3 regions of the Allobosea sp. 05L423 genome follow, and region 2 is predicted to be linked to each of the others. Evidence: riboswitches for the same ligand, from Rfam matches in the RefSeq annotation. Region 2 holds a riboswitch; each other region holds the start of a gene.
The links. Region 2 has a riboswitch for thiamine pyrophosphate ahead of thiC (phosphomethylpyrimidine synthase ThiC). Riboswitches for the same ligand answer to the same signal wherever they lie in the genome.
Positions count from the first base shown of each region.

Region 1: another riboswitch for thiamine pyrophosphate. It lies ahead of thiO (glycine oxidase ThiO); the one in region 2 lies ahead of thiC (phosphomethylpyrimidine synthase ThiC).
Region 3: another riboswitch for thiamine pyrophosphate. It lies ahead of AC1DNE_RS14285 (LuxE/PaaK family acyltransferase); the one in region 2 lies ahead of thiC (phosphomethylpyrimidine synthase ThiC).

Region 1 is NZ_JBFTOA010000003.1:601,511-605,633, forward strand. Features, by position in the region: gene AC1DNE_RS11055 (hypothetical protein) at 1-27, shown strand, start outside; gene AC1DNE_RS11060 (hypothetical protein) at 49-1,818, opposite strand; tRNA gene AC1DNE_RS11065 (tRNA-Ser) at 2,384-2,474, opposite strand; TPP riboswitch at 2,672-2,773, shown strand; gene thiO (glycine oxidase ThiO) at 2,851-3,846, shown strand; gene thiS (sulfur carrier protein ThiS) at 3,830-4,027, shown strand; gene AC1DNE_RS11080 (thiazole synthase) at 4,029-4,123, shown strand, end outside.
Region 2 is NZ_JBFTOA010000018.1:94,974-99,096, reverse strand. Features, by position in the region: gene AC1DNE_RS25450 (OmpA family protein) at 461-1,534, shown strand; gene AC1DNE_RS25445 (hypothetical protein) at 1,646-1,930, shown strand; gene AC1DNE_RS25440 (hypothetical protein) at 1,975-2,172, shown strand; TPP riboswitch at 2,242-2,346, shown strand; gene thiC (phosphomethylpyrimidine synthase ThiC) at 2,426-4,123, shown strand, end outside.
Region 3 is NZ_JBFTOA010000005.1:185-4,307, forward strand. Features, by position in the region: gene AC1DNE_RS14280 (cephalosporin acylase I) at 10-1,686, opposite strand; TPP riboswitch at 1,825-1,952, shown strand; gene AC1DNE_RS14285 (LuxE/PaaK family acyltransferase) at 2,042-3,118, shown strand; gene AC1DNE_RS14290 (acyl-CoA reductase) at 3,124-4,123, shown strand, end outside.

The DNA of each region.
Region 1 (4,123 bases), on a different contig from region 2:
TCGGGAGGAGCGGTGTCGGGCCGCTGAACTTCTGGGCGCTTGCTTCGGCTAGTTGGATTTCGGCCGGTCCTCGCCGGGCGGCGCGATGCCGGCCTTGCTCAAGGACTGCATGAAACGATCGATGTCCTCCCGGCGGACGACCCGCAGCGCCACCTCTGATCGAAGGTTGGCGATGAGCCGAGGCGCATGGGCCTCCATCCACGTCCGTTCGCGCGCGGCCTCGGTGGTTTGACCCGCCTCGCCGTAGATCGCAGCGGCGATCATATGATAATTGGGGTTCTCCGGCGCAGGCGTCTTGGTGATCCACATCGCGGCCTCCCGCAAGTCTCCCTTGAAATAGCTGCAGAGTGCGAGGCCCGACTCGTAGTAGGCAAGCGGCCCGGGATTTCGCTTTCGAGCTTCGTTCATGAGCGCGCAGCCGCGTGCCCAGTTACCGGCCAGCGAGAGGCGGTAGCCGTACTCGCCGACAAGCTCTGTATCGTTGGGGTTGAGGCCAAGGGCCTGCTCGCCGATCTTCAGGGCGGCCTCGACTTCGCCGTGGAAATACAAGGCGAACATCTGGGCCTGGAGGGCGCGAATGTTATCCGGATCGAGTTCCACGGCACGGCGCGCGGCTTCGAGCGCCCTGTCGATCGAAGCCGGAGACGACGACGGGTCGATCGGGTAGCGAAAGCGGATTTCGTCGACATAGGCTTGCGAGAGAAGCGCCCAGGCCGTCGCATAGTTCGGAAAGCGCCGCACCGCATCTTCAAGGCATTTGCGGACCGATGGATGCTTTTTGCCGTCGAGGCTGGCGCGATAGGCGTAGTAGGTCAGCGTGCAGGCATAGGCCTGCCAATCGTCCGGCGCGTTCTGAGGCCGCTGGGATGCGTCGGCCAGATAGATCACCCCATAGGGCTGCCCGAGCGGCGTTGCGACCTGCCGGGCGATGTCGGTCACGGTCGCGATGAGCTTCGAGGCCTGCAGATCGCCGGTGTAGCTGTTTGCCCAGATCACCGAGTTATCGACACGGTTGAGGACACGGGCGCGAAGCCGGAACTCGTTGTCGGTGACGTTGATGTCGCCCGCGAGGACATAGCGCGGATCGGAGGCCGAGGACCGGGCCGAGGACGCGCCGGCATAATCGCGCGGGTCGCCTACCACCGTCACGATGTCCTTGAACTTGGCGATCTGCTCGATGACCTCTTGCGTCAAGCCGCGCGCGATAGCTTGGGAGTTACCCGCATTAGTCAGGTCGTCGAAAGGTCTCACCAGCAATCGGGGCAGGGCCGGAGCCTCCAGGCGATCCATGCTGGCCCGGTTCACCGCCAGCCAGGACAGGGTTGCAAGTGCCACCAGGCACGCGATCCCGACGGGGAGCGCGCGCGGCCAACGACCCCGCCTGACCACCGGGACGGGGCCCGTCGACGATGGCCGCACGTCGAATTTGGGGACATAGCTGCCTTTCGGGATCGATATGACGATCTCATCCGAAACCCCGGCGGTGACATAGAAGAGTTTCAACGCGCGCCGAAGATGCCCAGCCTCAATGCGGACGACCGGGTCGGAGTGCGCGTCGAACAAGGCATCCCGCCCGAAGACCTCGACCGCGATCGCATACGCCTTAATGCGGTCGGCGCGGCCCGCGATAGCCTCCTCGACAACATAGTCCAGAAATTTCCGCGACCGCTCCGTCGCATCGAAATCCGGGCTTTTCAGGATGCGACCAAGCTGAGCCCTGACGCTTTCAGCTTGGGGAATGCCGGCGGTCCCCGTTTCGCACGGTGTGTCTGCGGCCGAAGCAACCGGTGAGGAACCCAGGATACTCCGCGCTCGCATGATACTCTTCCCGCGAGGACACACGCTCGAATACTAAATATTATAGCCTAGTATGGGATTTTCGGCCGGACATACAAGTCGATCGACGTTCGCGCCAAGGCGCGGGTCACGACGCTGCATCTCCGGCGACAGCCGCTGGTCGAAGCAATCCGCAGCTCGCCGACGCTCGCCCGCTGCGGCAACAGATCTACTTCTGCTTCGCCAATGCGTCTGGAATTCAACCGCCTTTGGCATGATTGGCCAGGCCCGGAAGCGGGACGTTGCCGAAGTGAATCGCCCGTAAGCGGACATCTCAGACGTCGGCAAGCGGCCGCCCCCGCTTGTCAGGCGCCTCGTGGCGAATGTCTCACTTGGGGCGCCACCAGACCACGAAGGCAAACCTGTGAATGTCTGGTTCGGGGCGGCAGCCAGAGTCTGCTTATGGCGCGAACCGGAGCGCATTGCTCAATGAATGATCGCGCCTCGCGCCACCCACGTGACTTGCGAGCGAGAGCGAGTGTTGGGGTATCCGCAACTTCCGGTCCCCTATTTCTCAATTAAATCATCTGCTTAGTGCAGATAGAAGTGGCGGAGACGGAGGGATTCGAACCCTCGATACCCTTGTGGGGTATGCTCATTTAGCAAACGAGTGCCTTCAGCCTCTCGGCCACGTCTCCGGCGAGAGGCTCTATGCCTGATTGCAGAGGCCTTTGACAAGCCTCGCCGATAACTTCCTTCGTACGACCTGTGTATTCGCGCGAACGCGGCGCTCGACCACTCCCGTGTGAAGGGAGTGCTCGAGAGGTAAGAGGCCGCCGCAACGGAGCCCTGCGCCGGCCTGGCTTGCTCCCCGGCGGCGCTGCCACTAAATTGCTGTTGTCCGTTGGGGTGCCGAAAGGCTGAGAGGCGTGGCTTGCGCCAACCCATCGCACCTGATCCGGGTAATGCCGGCGAAGGGAACGGTCTTCGGCTCGCAGACAAGTTGCTCGCGCCTCAGGCCGCTGCCTTCCCGGGAGCAGGGAAAGCATGACGGCAGAACGTCCTCAGTCAGGCCTGACAGTCGCGGTGGTCGGCGCCGGCGTCGTCGGTCTCGCCTGCGCCACCGAACTGCTGGCGCGCGGCGCTGACGTCACCGTGCATGAACGCGGCCCGCGCGTCGGGGCCGAGGCCTGCTCCTGGTATGCTGGCGGCATGCTCGCGCCCTGGTGCGAGGGCGAGAGCGCCGAGGAGCCGGTGATCCGGCTAGGGCAGCAGGCAGCCGACTGGTGGGAGCGTCATGCCGGCGGCGTCGTCCGCAAGGGCACGCTCGTCGTCGCGCCAAGCCGGGATCGGTCGGAGCTGCGCCGCTTCGGCCAGCGAACCAGCCATTTCGAGGATATCGACGGCGAGGCCATCGCCGGGCTGGAGACCGATCTCGCCGGGCGATTCTCGCGCGGTCTGTTCTTCTCTGGGGAGGCGCATCTCGATCCCCGACAGGCGATCGCCGCTCTGGGCGAGCGGCTGGTCGCGAACGGCGCCGTCATCCATTTCGACAGTGCGGTCGAACCGGCCGATCTCGATGCCGATATCGTCCTCGACTGCCGCGGGCTGGCTGCGCGCGATGTCCTGCCGGAACTGCGCGGCGTCAAGGGTGAGATGCTGCTGCTCCGGAGCGACGATATCAGCCTGTCGCGGCCGGTTCGTCTGCTGCACCCGCGTATCCCGCTTTACATCGTGCCGCGTGCCGACGGGCTCTTCATGGTCGGTGCGACGATGATCGAGAGCGGGGAGCGCAGCCGCATCTCGGCCCGCGCCATGCTGGAGCTGCTCGGCGCGGCCTATGCGCTGCATCCAGCCTTCGGCGAGGCGGAGGTGGTCGAGATCGGTACCGATGCCCGCCCGGCCTTTCCCGACAACCTGCCGCGGCTGACACGCCGCGGGCGGGTGATCCACGTCAACGGACTCTACCGCCACGGTTTCCTGCTCAGCCCCGCGATGGCGTGGATGGCGGCGGAAGCCGTGTCCAATCCGCAATCCAGACCGGAGATGCTGCATGACCTTGCTGCTTAACGGCGCGCCGCAGGAAATCGCCGCGAAGACGCTGGCGGAGGCGCTGGCCGAGCTCGGCTATGGCGGCCGCATCGTCGCGACGGCGGTGAACGGCGAGTTCGTGCCGGCGCGCAAGCGGGCCGAGATGCCTTTGAACGATGGCGACCGCATCGAGGTCGTCGCGCCGATGCAGGGAGGCTGAGATGGCGTCCTTCTATGGTTTCGAGCCGCAGAATCCGCTTTTCCTCGGTACAGCGCAGTATCCGTCTCCCGCGATCCTGGCCGAGGCGGTGAAGCG
Region 2 (4,123 bases):
TCGCCCGCCCGGGGCGCCACCTTCCGCTGCTCCCGGCACATCGGTTCAGCCCGGCGCCGGCGCGCCACCCTCCGTGGTTCCGCGCGGAGGGCCGGCCGTCCCTCCGTCGGCTGCTCCGTTCCAGCGCCCGCCGGGCGCAGCGCCGCAGCCTGGCACGGCTCCCACGGTCCCGGCCGGGCAGCCGCGCCCGGCGACGCCGCCTGCTGTTGCTCCCGGCGTTCCGGCTCAGCCGGGCGCCGCAGTTCCGGTACCGCCGGCCGGCGCAGCTCCGGCGCAGCCGCTGCGCCCGGCAACGCCTCCGGCCGCGGCTCCCGTCGTCCCAGCCCCGGCGCAACCCGGCGCTGCCTCTCCGCCTTCGCCCCCGCCCCCTGCCACGCCGCCTGCAGGAGCGGTGCCCGCTCAGCCCGGTCGCCCCGCTCCGGGCGCGCCTCCCGCCGCGGTTCCTGGCGCCTCGGCGCCGGTGCAACCCGGTGTCGCACCGACCCAGCCCGGCATGGCGCCGGCGCAGCCGCCGGCCGGCGGCGTCTTCCCCACTCAGCCGCCACAGCGCGAAGGCCGTCGCGGCGGAATCTCGCCGGGTGTGGCCGGGGCGATCGGTCTCGGGGTCGGCGCGATCGGCGGCATCATGGCCGTTCAGGGAGCGCAGCGCTTCGACGATATCCGGGCGCGGCGCGAGGAACGGCGCGAAGGTGATGTCACCGTCATCCGCGAGCCTGGCCGCACCATCATCCGCGACGACGATGGACGCGCCATCATCCGCCGCGACGAGGACCAGCGCTTCCGCGATCTCGGCTGGCAAGGCCGCTCCGAGCGCCGCGACGGCGAGATGCGGACCGTGTTCGAGCGTCCCGACGGCACGCGTATCGTCACCGTCACCGATGAGGAGGGCCGCCTGATCCGCCGTATCCGCATCGATCGCGACGACCGTGAGGTGGTGATCATCGACAACACCTTGCGTGACCGTCCCGGGCGCTTCGCCGATGATGTCGTCGTGCTGCCGCCGCCGCCGCTGCCGATCCCCCGCGAGCGCTATATCGTCGATGCCGACCAGGCCGACGAGGCACTGATCTACGAGACGATCATGGCGCCGCCGATCGCCGCGATCCCGCGCCGCTACACGCTCGACGAGGTCCGCTACTCGCCGGATCTGCGTGCCCGCATGCGCAGCGTCGATATCGATACGATCAACTTCGACACCGGTTCCTGGCAGGTTTCGCCGGACCAGGGTCAGCGTCTGGCCGTGATCGCGGATTCGGTCCGGCGGGCCCTGCAGAGCTCGCCGAACGAGGTCTTCCTCGTCGAGGGGCATACCGATGCCGTCGGCTCCGATGTCGACAATCTCTCGCTCTCGGATCGCCGGGCCCAGTCGGTCGCCGAGATCCTGACGCGCGACTTCCAGATCCCGCCTGAAAACCTGACCACCCAGGGCTATGGCGAGCAGTATCTGAAGGTTCAGACCCAGGACGCCGCGCGCGAGAATCGGCGCGTGACGCTGCGGCGCATCACGCCGCTGCTGACCGGTCAGAACCGCTGATCCCGCACGGGGCTGCTCCATGGGCAGCCCCGTTCTTTGCGGCGCGCGAGGAACCCCCGCACGCCCGTGGCGGTTCCTCTTCCGCAGGGAGAGCCGATGGGAGATGCAGCCATGAAGATGTCCGCTCTGGCGATGGCAGGCCTGATGCTCGCGGGTTACTTCGCGCCGTTTCCGGCATCGGCTCAGAATGTTCCTCCCGCCGTGAAACAGCGTGCTCCTGGCGTGCCGGTGAGGCCCCGGGCAGATGGGGCCGTGCGGCCGCCGGCCGGCGAACGGGCCGCGCCGCCGCGCGCCGACAGGCGTGAACAGCGCGATGACGGAGCACAGGCTGGCCCGCCGCAGCCCGGTCGCGACCTGCCGATGCCGCGTGCGGTGCCGTCGATCATCAGGCCCTGAGGCCGTTCAGGATTTGGCAAGGCGGGCGCATTAGCGTCGCCGGCATGAGCGACGCCGTCTCCCTTGCCCGCAGCATCGTCACGATGCAGGCCGCCTCGACGCAGCAGGCGCTGTCCGCCGAGATGATCAAACAGAACGCGCAGGCCGATCATAGCCTCGTCACCATGCTCCAGCAGAGCGTCGACCAGAGCAAGGCGATGCTCCCGGCCGGGCAGGGCGCCCTTGTCGACCGCTCCGCCTGAAGAATTCCCGCCTTCTGATCGTCTGCCGCATCACCCGTTGCCAAGCGGCCTCGCTGCGCCTAACCTCCGTACCGTTCCGAGGGGTGCCCGCAAGGGCTGAGATGGCTTCCGAAGCCGAACCCGTCGAACCTGATCCGGGTCATACCGGCGGAGGGACTGGAACGCGATCGCAGGGCGCAAAGCCTTGCCCGCAGACAGCGACTGAACCGCTTCGACGCCGGATCTCCTGACCTGTACCAAGGAGGAGATCCCCATGAATGCCCATATCAAACCCCAGAAGAACAGCGTCAAAACCGCGCCGCAAAGCGTGACGACCGGCCCGATCATCGGCTCGCGCAAGATTTATGTCGCAGCCCCCGAACATCCCGAAATGCGCGTGCCGTTCCGCGAGGTCGTGCTGACCACCGATGCCGAGCCGCCGGTGCGCATCTATGATCCCTCCGGCCCCTATACCGAGACCGAGGCGAAAATCGACCTCAACGCCGGGCTGACGCAGCCGCGCCGGGCCTGGCTCGATGCCCGCGGCTTCCAGACCGTGCCCGGCCGGGCCGTCACCGCTGCCGACAACGGCCATATCAGCGAAGCGCAGCTCGTGCCCGCCTGCCCGGCGCAGCGCCCGATCCTCGAGGCGAAGCCGGGCCAGATGACGACGCAGTACGAGTTCGCGAAGGCGGGCATCATCACGCCCGAGATGATCTATGTCGCCCATCGCGAGAATCTCGGTCGTGCCGCCATGCTGGAAGGCGCGCGGGAGCGGCATGCCGATGGCGAGAGCTTCGGTGCCAGCGTGCCGGAATTCGTGACGCCCGAATTCGTCCGCGACGAGATCGCCCGCGGGCGCGCGATCATCCCGGCCAACATCAACCACCCCGAGCTGGAGCCGATGGCGATCGGCCGCAACTTCCTGGTCAAGATCAACGCCAATATCGGCAACTCCGCCGTCACCTCCGGCGCGGCCGAGGAGGTCGAGAAGCTGGTCTGGGCGATCCGCTGGGGCGCCGACACGGTGATGGACCTCTCCACCGGCCGCAACATCCACAACATCCGCTCCTGGATCCTGCGCAATTCGCCGGTGCCGATCGGCACCGTGCCGATCTATCAGGCGTTGGAGAAGGTCGGCGGCGATCCGATCAAGCTCGATTGGGAGGTGTTCAAGGACACGCTGATCGAGCAGGCCGAGCAGGGCGTCGACTATTTCACCATCCATGCCGGCGTGCGGCTTCCTTACGTCCCGCTGACCGCCAACCGCGTCACCGGCATCGTCTCGCGCGGCGGCTCGATCATGGCGCGCTGGTGCCTGGCGCATCACCGCGAGAGCTTCCTCTACGAGCGCTTCGACGAGATCTGCGAGATCATGCGCAAATATGACGTCTCGTTCTCGCTCGGCGACGGCCTGCGCCCCGGCTCGATCGCCGACGCCAACGACCGGGCTCAGTTCGCAGAACTCGAGACGCTCGGCGAGCTGACCAAGGTCGCCTGGGACAAGGGCTGCCAGGTGATGATCGAGGGCCCCGGCCATGTGCCGATGCACAAGATCAAGGAGAACATGGACAAGCAGCTGCGCGAATGCGGCGAGGCGCCGTTCTACACGCTCGGACCGCTGACCACCGACATCGCGCCGGGCTATGACCACATCACCTCCGGCATCGGGGCTGCGATGATCGGCTGGTATGGCTGCGCCATGCTCTGCTACGTCACGCCGAAGGAGCATCTCGGGCTGCCGAACCGCGACGACGTCAAGACCGGCGTCATCACCTATCGGATCGCGGCCCATGCCGCCGACCTCGCCAAGGGCCATCCGGCGGCGAAGATCCGGGACGACGCGGTCTCCCGTGCCCGTTTCGACTTCCGCTGGGAGGACCAGTTCAACCTCGCGCTCGACCCCGACACGGCGCGCGAGTTCCATGACGAGACCCTGCCGAAGGACGCCCACAAGGTCGCCCATTTCTGC
Region 3 (4,123 bases), on a different contig from region 2:
GCAATTCGATCAGATCGTGAAGCGCGCGCCGGCACGGGCAAGCCCGCCGGAGATGGCAACCGGCGTGCCGTCGGCGCGCCAGCAGGCGGCCCCGGTCAGCGTGCCGTCCGCATTGAAGGCGATGGCGTTCATGCCGCCGGCAACGCGCGGCGAGCGCACGATCCGGTGGCCGCGTGCCGCAAGCTCCTGCGCGACCGCTTCAGGGATCGCCTCCTCGAGCTCGAGCACCCCGCCCTCGGTCCAGACCCGCGGCGCCTCGACCGCCTCCTGCAATGTCATGCGATGGTCGATCAGGTTGACGATCGCCTGCAGCGCCGAGGGGAAGATGCGCAGCGCGCCGGGCAGGCCGAGCGCGAAGGCGAGCCTGCCCTCCTTCAGCGCCATCATCGGCGCCATCGAGGTGAAGACCCGCTTGCCCGGCGCGATCGAGAGCGCGCGGCCGGGATGCGGATCGAAGTTGAACATGTAGTTGTTGGCGATCATCCCCGTGCCGGGGATCTGGACGCAGGCGCCGAACAAGCCGTTGATCGTCTGCGTCGCGCTGACGACGTTGCCCTGCGCATCCGCGACGGTGACATGGGTGGTGTCCGCGGATTCGCCGCCGGAAAGCCCGGCTGTCCAGCTCTTCGCCTGCCCCATCGCGATCAAGGCGCGGCGCTCGTCGGCATAGGCCTTGTCGATCAGCCTCGCGACGGGGACCTTGACGAAGGCCGGATCGGCCGTCGCCACGGCGCGGTCGGCGAAGGCGATCTTCAGCGCCTCGGCCAGCAGATGCACGGCATCGGTCGAGCCGAAGCCGAGCGAGCCGATATCGTAGCCTTCGAGAATGTTGAGCATCTGCGTGATATGCACGCCCGAGGACGAGGGCGGCGGCGGGCCGATGATCTCGTAGCCGCGATAAGAGCCCCGGATCGGCTCGCGCAATTCGATCTTGTAGTTCGCGAGGTCGGCCTGATCGATCAGGCCGCCATTCGCCGCCATATAGTCGGTCAGCGCCCGCCCGAGCTTGCCGCCATACAGCGCCTCCGGCCCCTCCGCCGCGATCAATTTCAGGCTCGCGGCATAGTCGGCCTGGACGAGCCGCATGCCCGGCTGAAGCGGCTTCCCACCTGGCAGCAGCATCGCCGCAAGACCGGGATCGCGGGCGAGATCGCTGGCGTTGTCGGTGATGCAGTTCGACAGATAGGGCGTCACCACGAAGCCGCGCTCCGCCAGCCCGATCGCCGGTTGCAGCACCTCGGCCAGCGGCAGCGTGCCGAAACGGGCGAGCGCCTCGCACCAGCCTTTCAGCGCGCCGGGAACCGCCACCGCCTTGGCGCCAACGACGTTCTCGCGGTCGCGGGTGTCGCGTTGCCTGCCGATCTCGTCGGACAGGCAGTCATACATGTCGGGCGTCGCATGGCCCGGCGCGGTCGAGAGATTGTCGATCACGACATGGCGTCCATCCGCGAGGCGGATGTGACTCAGGCCGCCACCGAGAATGCCGACCATCATCGGTTCGGCGACGGTCAGCGCGAAGAGCGAGGCGACAGCGGCGTCGATCGCATTGCCGCCGCCGAGCAGCATCTGCGCGCCCGCCGCCGAGGCGAGCGGATGATTGGTGACGACCATCCCGCGCGAGCCCGTGGCCGGCTTCTTTTCGCAGGTAAAGGAGGCGATGCGGGGTGGCGGCGCAGGAACGTTCATGGCCGGCACAGAAACGGTTTTGAGGGCCCGCGTCGAGCCTCTTCTTCAGCATGCGCGCCATGTCCCGGCTTCTCGCCGAAAGCGGCGGGCCCTGCGCCGGCAATGCTTGACAAGCCATGGCCCGAAGCCCCACCTAAAACCCGTTCCCAGGGGGGCCTCGCTAGGAGGCTGAGATTCCGCCGGCCGGGCGTCAAACCCGGCAACGCGGTGACCCTCCGAACCTGATCCGGATCATACCGGCGTAGGGATGCGGGACATGCGGCCGTCACAGGCCCTGATTCCAGCTTGCGCCCATGATCCTGTTGCGATCGACGCTCCCGGCTTGCCAGCGAGCGTCCGAACGGAGTGAGCCGCAGTGACGCAAGCCGAGATCATCGAGGCGCTCCTCGCGTTCATCTCGCTTCCCGATGCCACGGAAGCCGAATTCGAGGCGATGGCGCTGAAAGTCTTCACCTATCAGTTCCGCAACAACGAGCCCTACAAGCGCTTTGCCCTGCAGCGCGGCCGCACGCCGCTCTCGGTGAGACGCTGGCGCGACATCCCCGCCGTGCCGATCACCGCCTTCAAGGATCTGACGCTGAGCTGCAGCCCGCCGGAGGCGGCAAGCCATGTCTTCATGACGAGCGGCACGACGCAGGGCGTGCGCGGCCGCAGCTACCACCCGACGCTCGACGTCTGGAAGCGCTCGATGCTGGTGAACTTCCGCGCGCGTTTCATGCGTGGCCGCGAGCGCATCCGCATGGGCATCCTCTTCCCTGACGAGACGAAGCTGCCGAACTCCTCGCTCGCCACCTACCTCTCGCTCGCCCGGCGCGAGTGCGGCACGCCGGACTCGCAAGTCTTCATCAATGCGGACGGGCTCGACCTGGACGGCCTTCTGTCGGCGCTGGAGCAGGCGGAGACGAGCGGTGAGCCCTATTCCCTTCTCGGCGCGAGCTATTCCTTCGTGCCCGTGCTGGACGCGCTCGCCGCGAGCGGCCGGCGCTTCGCCCTGCCGGAGGGCAGCCTGATCCTCGACACCGGCGGCTTCAAGGGCCAGTCACGGGAGCTCGGCCCTGATGAGTTCTATGACGGGCTCGCAGCCGCCTTCGGCGTGCCGCGCTCGGCCTGCATCAACATGTACGGGATGACCGAGCTGAGTTCGCAGCTCTACGATGACGGAAACGAGACCTGCCCCTCGGTCAAATCCGGCCCGCACTGGATCCGCAGCCGCGTCGTCGATCCGCTGACCGGGGCGGACCTGCCGGAAGGCCAGCGGGGCGTCATCGTCCATCACGACCTCGCGCATTTCAACTGCGTTTCCGCGATCCTGACCGAGGACGCCGGCGAGATCGTCCCGGGTGGCTTCAAGCTGTTCGGCCGCGTCGACGGCGAAGCCTCGAAGGGCTGCTCGGTCGCGGTGGCCGAGTTCCTTGCGGCGGCGCGGGGCTGACCGCCGTGATCGAGCACGCAGGCCATCTGCCCGGCCTGGACCGCGAGGCGCTCCGCTGGCGCGAGGTCAGTCACAGTGCCTGGGGCGAAAGCGTCACTATCGCGCTGCCGGAGCTCGACGGAGCACAGGCCGCGGCTCTCTGCGAGCATGTGCGCAGCAATGCACGCGCCCGGCTGAAGCGGATGGACACCGCCCGCATCGTCACCGCGATCGACGCCGCCGTCGCGCGTCTGCTCGACCGCGGGCACCCGCTCCGACGCAAGGCCGAGCATCTCCTGCCGATCGTCACCGGCTATGATCGCGAGACGGTCCGCCTCGGCCTGACCGGCTATCTCAAGACCTTCCGGCGCCCGCAGCTCCTGCGCTTCCTGGCCGAGGATTTCGCCAATCCCGCCGTGCTCGACGGTTTCCAGCCGACGCCCAAGGGCGGCTACCTGCGCGCCCACGGCCCGGAACTGCTGCTGCATGTCTGGGCCGGCAACGTCCCGGCGCTCTCGCTCTGGAGCCTGATCTGCGGATTGCTGGTCAAGGCGGGCAGCGTGGGCAAGCTCGCCTCGGCCGAGCCGTTGACCGCGGGGTGGTTCGCCAGCCTCCTCGCGGAGATCGACCCGGAACTCGGCGAATGCCTCGCCATCGTCTGGTGGAAGGGCGGCGAAGCGGCGGCCGAACCGGTTTTCCTGCGCGAAGCCGACACCGTCATGGCCTATGGCGGCAACGACACGCTCGCGGCCCTGCGCGCCAAGCTGCCGGTCACCACGCGCTTCCTGCCGCATGGCCACAAGATCGGTTTCGGTGTCATCGCCCGCGAAGCGCTCGACAGCCGCAAGGCACCGGCGCTCGCCCGGCTCGCGGCCCATGACGTCGCCCGCTACGAGCAGCAGGGCTGCTACTCGCCGCAGCTGCTCTTCGTCGAGCGCGGCGGACGGGTCGCCCCCGCCGAATTCGCGCGCTACCTCGCGCAGGAGCTCGGCGCCCTCGTCCATCGCCATCCACGCCGCGCCCTGT